3 regions of the Shewanella sp. YQ_9 genome follow, and region 3 is predicted to be linked to each of the others. Evidence: predicted binding sites of a transcription regulator. Region 3 holds the regulator's gene; each other region holds the start of a gene.
What was found. The regulator MetJ, encoded in region 3, represses methionine synthesis genes. The targets are predictions, from matches to a motif close to TAGACGTCTAGACGTCTA.
Positions count from the first base shown of each region.

Region 1: a site for MetJ is predicted at 1,136-1,153, ahead of metK (methionine adenosyltransferase). Genes of this name have one in related genera too.
Region 2: a site for MetJ is predicted at 1,299-1,316, ahead of msrA (peptide-methionine (S)-S-oxide reductase MsrA). Genes of this name have one in related genera too.

Region 1 is NZ_JBICJO010000057.1:75,222-77,494, forward strand. It holds gene metK (methionine adenosyltransferase) at 1-1,092, opposite strand, end outside; gene tkt (transketolase) at 1,538-2,273, shown strand, end outside.
Region 2 is NZ_JBICJO010000027.1:94,918-97,190, reverse strand. It holds gene pgm (phosphoglucomutase (alpha-D-glucose-1,6-bisphosphate-dependent)) at 1-744, shown strand, start outside; gene msrA (peptide-methionine (S)-S-oxide reductase MsrA) at 815-1,294, opposite strand; gene astE (succinylglutamate desuccinylase) at 1,591-2,273, shown strand, end outside.
Region 3 is NZ_JBICJO010000076.1:124,015-126,287, forward strand. It holds gene ACF8D4_RS21200 (conjugal transfer protein TraF) at 1-95, shown strand, start outside; gene ACF8D4_RS21205 (sulfite exporter TauE/SafE family protein) at 98-841, opposite strand; gene metJ (met regulon transcriptional regulator MetJ) at 918-1,232, opposite strand; gene metB (cystathionine gamma-synthase) at 1,448-2,273, shown strand, end outside.

The DNA.
Region 1 (2,273 bases), on a different contig from region 3:
ATCACGGCCGAAGTGACCGTAAGCGGCGGTGCCTTGATAGATGGGACGCGCCAGATCCAGCATCTCGGTCAGGCCGTATGGGCGAAGATCGAAGTGCTGACGAACCAATTGGATCAGCAGCTCTTGCGAGACTTTGCCGGTACCGAAGGTTTCCACACTGATGGAAGTCGGTTCGGCCACACCAATGGCGTAAGACACCTGGATTTCACAGCGATCCGCCAGACCGGCAGCCACTATGTTCTTGGCAACGTAACGGGCAGCGTAAGCGGCGCTACGGTCAACCTTGGATGGGTCTTTACCTGAGAAGGCGCCACCACCGTGACGGGCCATGCCGCCGTAGGTATCAACGATGATCTTGCGACCGGTCAAACCACAGTCACCCATAGGGCCACCGATAACGAAACGGCCGGTTGGGTTGATGAAGTACTTGGTGTCCTTATTCAGCCACTGGGCAGGCAGTACCGGCTTAATGATGGTTTCCATCACGCCTTCCACCAGATCCGCCTGACTGACGCTGTCGCAATGCTGGGTAGAAAGTACCACGGCATCGATACCGACAATCTTGTTGTCTTCGTAGGCGAAAGTCACCTGAGACTTGGCGTCGGGACGCAGCCAAGGCAGAGCGCCGCTCTTGCGTACTTCGGACTGGCGCTTAACCAACTGGTGAGCATAAGTGATAGGAGCCGGCATCAGCACGTCAGTCTCATTGCTGGCGTAACCGAACATCAGACCCTGGTCACCGGCACCCTGTTCTTTGGGATCGGCACGGTCTACACCCTGGTTGATATCGGGGGACTGCTTACCGATGGCGTTCAGTACCGCACAGCTGTCGGCATCGAAGCCCATATCTGAGTGGGTATAACCTATTTCGCGAACGGTTTTACGGGTCAGTTCTTCAATATCGACCCAGGCAGAGGTGGTGACTTCACCGGCTACCAGTACCATACCTGTCTTGACCAGGGTTTCACAGGCTACACGGGCCTTGGGATCCTGAGCCAGAATCGCGTCGAGTACCGCATCAGAAATCTGATCGGCGATTTTATCTGGATGTCCTTCTGAGACCGACTCAGAGGTAAACAAGTGTTTTGCCATAATTCGGAAAATCTCGTCTGTGGAATTCAAACGTGTAGAAGCATCTACATCTAGACGGCCATTTTAGTAGAATTCGACTTGGATGACACCCCTTGTCGCAAATATTTGTGCGCCATGGCGCAGGAATCGGCTCAAATGACTCAAATCTTTTTTTACTATTTTCAGCTATTTTGCTGAAATTTATCAGATTCATCTGTATCTGAATCTAGACTTTTCCTCTGGCAATTCAGCCTTGGCATTTGCGTTGAAAGCGATCAGCGGACAGGCAAGTTGACAGCTTTGTGAGCGGCAGGCTTCGCAAATGAGGCGCAAATGTAAACACAAAGCAAAGCCTGGGCTGCTTTTGGCGCCGTGGGTGGGCGAATTTTATTTGCGTCCTTCTGCCCGGTAGGGGAAAATATGGCTCCATTTTGCCCAAGACCTCTAAGATCAAGCAGGAGAGAGCATGTCTTCCCGTAAAGAACTCGCTAACGCTATCCGTGTTTTAAGTATGGACGCTGTCCAAAAGGCCAATTCCGGCCACCCCGGTGCTCCCATGGGGATGGCAGATATCGCCGAAGTCCTGTGGCGGGATCACCTCAAGCACAACCCTGTGAACCCTCAATGGGCTGACCGCGACCGCTTTGTGCTGTCAAACGGCCATGGTTCCATGCTGCATTACTCACTGCTGCATCTGGCGGGTTATGATCTGGGCATTGAAGATCTCAAGCAGTTCCGTCAACTGCACTCACGTACTCCGGGCCACCCTGAATATGGTTATGCTCCCGGCATCGAAACCACCACAGGGCCTCTGGGCCAAGGCATCACCAATGCCGTAGGTATGGCGATTGCGGAAAAGACTCTGGCGGCTCAGTTTAACCGTGACGGTCACGATATTGTCGATCACCACACTTATGTCTTCATGGGTGACGGCTGTCTGATGGAAGGTATCTCCCACGAAGCCTGCTCTCTGGCCGGCACTCTGGGTCTTGGCAAACTGATCGCCTTCTGGGATGACAACGGTATCTCCATCGACGGTCATGTTGAAGGCTGGTTCAGTGATGATACCCCCAAGCGCTTTGAAGCCTACGGCTGGCACGTGGTTGCCGGTGTCGACGGTCACGATCCGCAAGCTATCAACGCTGCCATCGAAGCCGCCAAGGCCGATCCGCGTCCATCGCTGATCTGCTGCAAGACCATCA
Region 2 (2,273 bases), on a different contig from region 3:
AATGATCCCGACTACGACAGACACGGGATAGTCTGCCCAGAGACAGGGTTGATGGACCCCAACCACTTTTTGGCGGTGGCGATAGATTACCTGCTGGAGCACAGACCCGATTGGCCGCAGACGCTGCAAATCGGCAAGACCTTGGTTTCCAGTGGCATGATAGACAAGATAGTTGCCTCACACGGTCGCAAGCTTTGTGAAGTGCCGGTTGGTTTCAAGTGGTTTGTCAGTGGTTTGAGTGAAGCCAGCCTGGCTTTTGGCGGCGAAGAAAGCGCCGGCGCCGCCTTCCTTCGACGTGACGGCACTACCTGGTGCACGGACAAAGACGGTTTTATTCTCGGGCTGCTGGCCGCTGAAATCCTCGCCGTTACCGGCAAAAACCCAGCCGAGCGTTATGCAGAACTGGCTGCGATACACGGTCATTGCTTCTACAAACGGATAGACAGCCCCATTAATGCCAAGCAAAAGGCGCGTTTTGCCACCCTCAATGCAGATACCCTGGGGGCAGAGACTTTGGCCGGAGACAAGATTGAGGCGGTACTGACCAAGGCCCCCGGCAATGATGGTGCCATTGGCGGTATTAAGGTGCTAACCGACAACGGCTGGTTTGCCGCCAGACCTTCAGGTACTGAGGCACTCTATAAAATTTACGCCGAAAGCTTTGTCAGCGAGCAGCATCTGCAGCAGATACTGGAACAGGCGAGAGCTCTGATAACCAGCGCCCTAAAAGGTAAGCCGAACTGAGCTTAAAAGATTGCCAATTCAGTAAAAAAGCGCAGCCGTGAACACAGTTGCGCTTTTTTATTCCCGGGGGTCAATATTCAAGATGGCAACTGGGCAGGTTATTCTTCTGGATATAATCCTGATGATATTCTTCCGCACGATGAAACTGTTTCACTGGAACAATTTCCGTCACTATGTGCCGCTGACCCCACTTACCACTACGAGCCAACGCCAGTTTTGAGGCCTCAGCCTGCTCCTTCTGCTCTTTGTTATGAAAAAAAATCACGCTCCGATACTGGGTGCCGATATCACCACCTTGGCGATTGAGACTGGTGGGGTTGTGATTACTCCAGAAAACTTGCAGCAGCTCGGTAAATGAAACCTGGGCTTCATCGAACTCCACCTGAACCACTTCGGCATGGCCGCTGTTTCCCTGTTTTACCTCTTCATAGCGTTTGATTCTATCATCACCGCCCATATAACCACTGGTGGCGTTTAATACCCCGGGCACTTGACGAAAGAAATACTCCACCCCCCAAAAACAACCGCCACCGAATGTTGCTACCGCCATTGAATTTACCTCTAGATGTCCAGATGGCCAAAATTATGCGTGATAAGTTTTTCCGGCGCAAGTGGTGTATTTGTCGGAGTGGCTTTTTTGCTCCTTAGTTAGATAAGAACTATCTGAAACCAGTTCGCGAGCCTGGCATTGGATAGCTTTAGTCACATCGCCAACTTAATAAGCTGTGGTACTATGAAACCTTGCTCTCTGGCGCTGGTCTCAACAAGCAAACGCATTGCAACAAGTTCCCAGGAGACAGCGTTAATGGAAACAACAGCCAAATCGGCAATAAGAAGGAGTATTTCGTGTTACAAGCCCTGAAGGATAATCCTGACTTCCTGTCATTGACTCTGAATAACCCCAATTCATTGGAGAGTATTAGTGGCACGCTTGGCGACCACACCCGGATAGCGATTTGGGACACAGGAGTCTTGCTGTTTGAACCTCTGGACAACCAGAGTGATAAAGATATCGTGCTGTCATCCGGGGTACACGGCAATGAAACTGCACCTATCGAACTGTGTAATGGCATTATCAAGTCGCTGTTAAAGCAAGAAATACGGGTAGGGCAGCGAGTACTGTTCATGTTCGGTAACCCGGCGGCAATTAACCGTGGCACTCGTATTGTCGATGAAAACCTCAACCGGCTGTTCAGTGGCGAGCATTCAAATCCCCCCGGGCTGGTGAACCCGGAGCGGATCCGCGCCAAGAAGCTGGAAACTTATGTCACACGTTTCTTCGAAGACGCACCACAAGGGGCAAGACAGAGGATCCATTACGATCTGCACACCGCCATTCGGGGCTCCAAGCATGAAAAGTTTGCCATCTATCCCTATCGACCGGGTAAGGCTTACAGCCGTGAACAATTGATGTTTCTGGAGGCGGCCGGAGTCGATACCGTGTTGCTGCATCACGAACCCACAACCACTTTCAGCTATTTCTCGTCAAATCAGTTTGGCGCCGATGCCTTTACCATTGAGCTTGGCAA
Region 3 (2,273 bases):
TCGCCATAGGCAACAGTTTCCGGCTGGATCTCACCGGCATGTTTGGCAGCGATGACGCCATAGGCGGCGTACTGCAAACCAGCTATCACTTCTAAAACTAACCGTTGATGAGCGCCAGGCTTGATTTGATGGTCAGCAACAGGGCGCTCAACGCGCACAGCGCCAGCGTCAGGACTCGGGTCTTCTCTTTATCCACCCGGCCCACCAAGCGGCCAGCCACCAGAAAACCGAGAAATACCGAAGGCAGCAGCAACAGCGAAAGCCATAGGTGCCTCAGGGTCAAGAGGCCAAAACAGCCGAGAATAATCAAGGCTATCAATGAGCTGAAGATGAAGAAGGCCGACAGCGCTGCGCGGAACTGACTGGCATCCTTACCCGCCAGCAGTAGGGCCATCGGCGGTCCGCCTATGGCGGCCACGGTACCGAAGATCCCGGAAAATATCCCGGCGATAAACAGGCTGAGGCGGTTGATCTTGATGCTGTACTTTCTAAGGCTGAGGAATACGGCTACGGCCACAATCAGGGCTATGGTCAAGCCCAGAATAGGCTGCGGCGCCAGCAACAGCAGGGTGGCGCCAATCAGGCCGCCGGGGAGCCTCCCCAACAAGGCATATTGCAGGCCGTTGAATTCCAGGTGGCCACGCTCGCGTACCAGTGTCAGCAGGGCGATGGAAAACCCCATGGCGATAACAGGGGCAGGAACCAGTTCCGGATCGACGATATACAGCAAAGGTGTGGCTACCACGGCCAAGCCAAAGCCTATCAACGACTGGGTCAGGGCGCCGGTAAATATGATCAGGGACGCCAGTAGCAGGGTGACGGGATCTATCAGTGACAACATTCGCAAGCCCCAAAAAAGACAAGGATCGCACCGCGATCCTTGTTCAACTATAAGGTAATTCTGAGGGACAACACACTTACTCCATGTCTTCCCATTCTATGCCCATGGCATCCATCATGCGCTTGGCCTCTTCCGGGATGCTGTCGGGTTTGTCTTTGGACAAATCCCCATCGTTGGGCAGTGGCTGGCCGGTATAGGCATGCAGGAAGGCTTCGCACAGCAGTTCGCTGTTTGTGGCGTGCCGCAGGTTGTTTACCTGGCGCCGGGTGCGCTCATCGGTCAATACTTTCAGCACCTTCAACGGAATAGAGACAGTGATTTTTTTCACTTGCTCGTTCTTCTTGCCGTGTTCGGCATAAGGGCTGATGTATTCGCCATTCCATTCAGTCATTGATTCACCTGTGATCTCACTAATTCGCAGCAGATTTTAAACCCTTACAGGATACAGTCAAATGATTGCCTGCAAAATCTGTGCAATATGAACAGAAATCCATACATTTGGACGTCCAAACGTCTTGATGCCTATTGACGGCTGGATGGTCATTGGTTAGATTTAGACGTCCAGACATCTTTATGGTGTCGAACCTCAGCATTCAGGAGTCGATTATGACAGAGCGGCGATTAGCAACCACAGCGGTCCGGCAGGGCATCGAATCAGACAGCCAGCACGGGGCCGTGGTGCCACCCATCTATCTGTCGACCAACTATGCCTTTGATGGCCACACTCAGCCAAGAGCCTTTGATTACAGCCGCTCGGGTAATCCTACCCGCTCCATTCTGGGGGATGCCTTGGGGGAGCTGGAACAGGGCTGCAGTGCGGCAATCACAGCGACCGGCATGGCGGCCATTACTCTGGTGGTCAACCTGCTGGGGCCGGATGACCTCTTGTTGGTGCCCCATGACTGTTATGGCGGTAGCTATAGGCTGTTCACCAATCTGGCTGCCAAGGGCCAGTTTCGCTTGCAGGTTTTGGATCAAACCGACCCGCAAGCACTCGCCGCTGCCCTGGCGCAAAAGCCGCGCATGGTGTGGCTCGAGACGCCGTCCAATCCGCTGCTGCGGGTAGTGGATATTGCCGCTATTGCCGAGGCGGCCCACCAGCAGGGCGCATTGGTGGTGGTTGACAACACTTTTTTGTCGCCGGCGCTGCAACAGCCTTTGCTGTTGGGGGCCGATATAGTGGTGCACTCGACCACTAAATACATCAATGGCCACAGCGATGTGGTGGGCGGCGCCGTGATTGCCAAAGATCCTGAACTGGCAGAGCAGCTGCACTGGTGGTCCAACACGCTCGGGCTGAGCGGTGGCGCCTTCGACAGTTACCTGACCCTGCGTGGCCTGCGCACTCTGGCGCTGAGGATCCGCGAGCATCAGGCCAATGCCGAGCGCATAGTGGCGCTGCTGAGCCAGAGTCCCGTGGTAGACAAAGTTT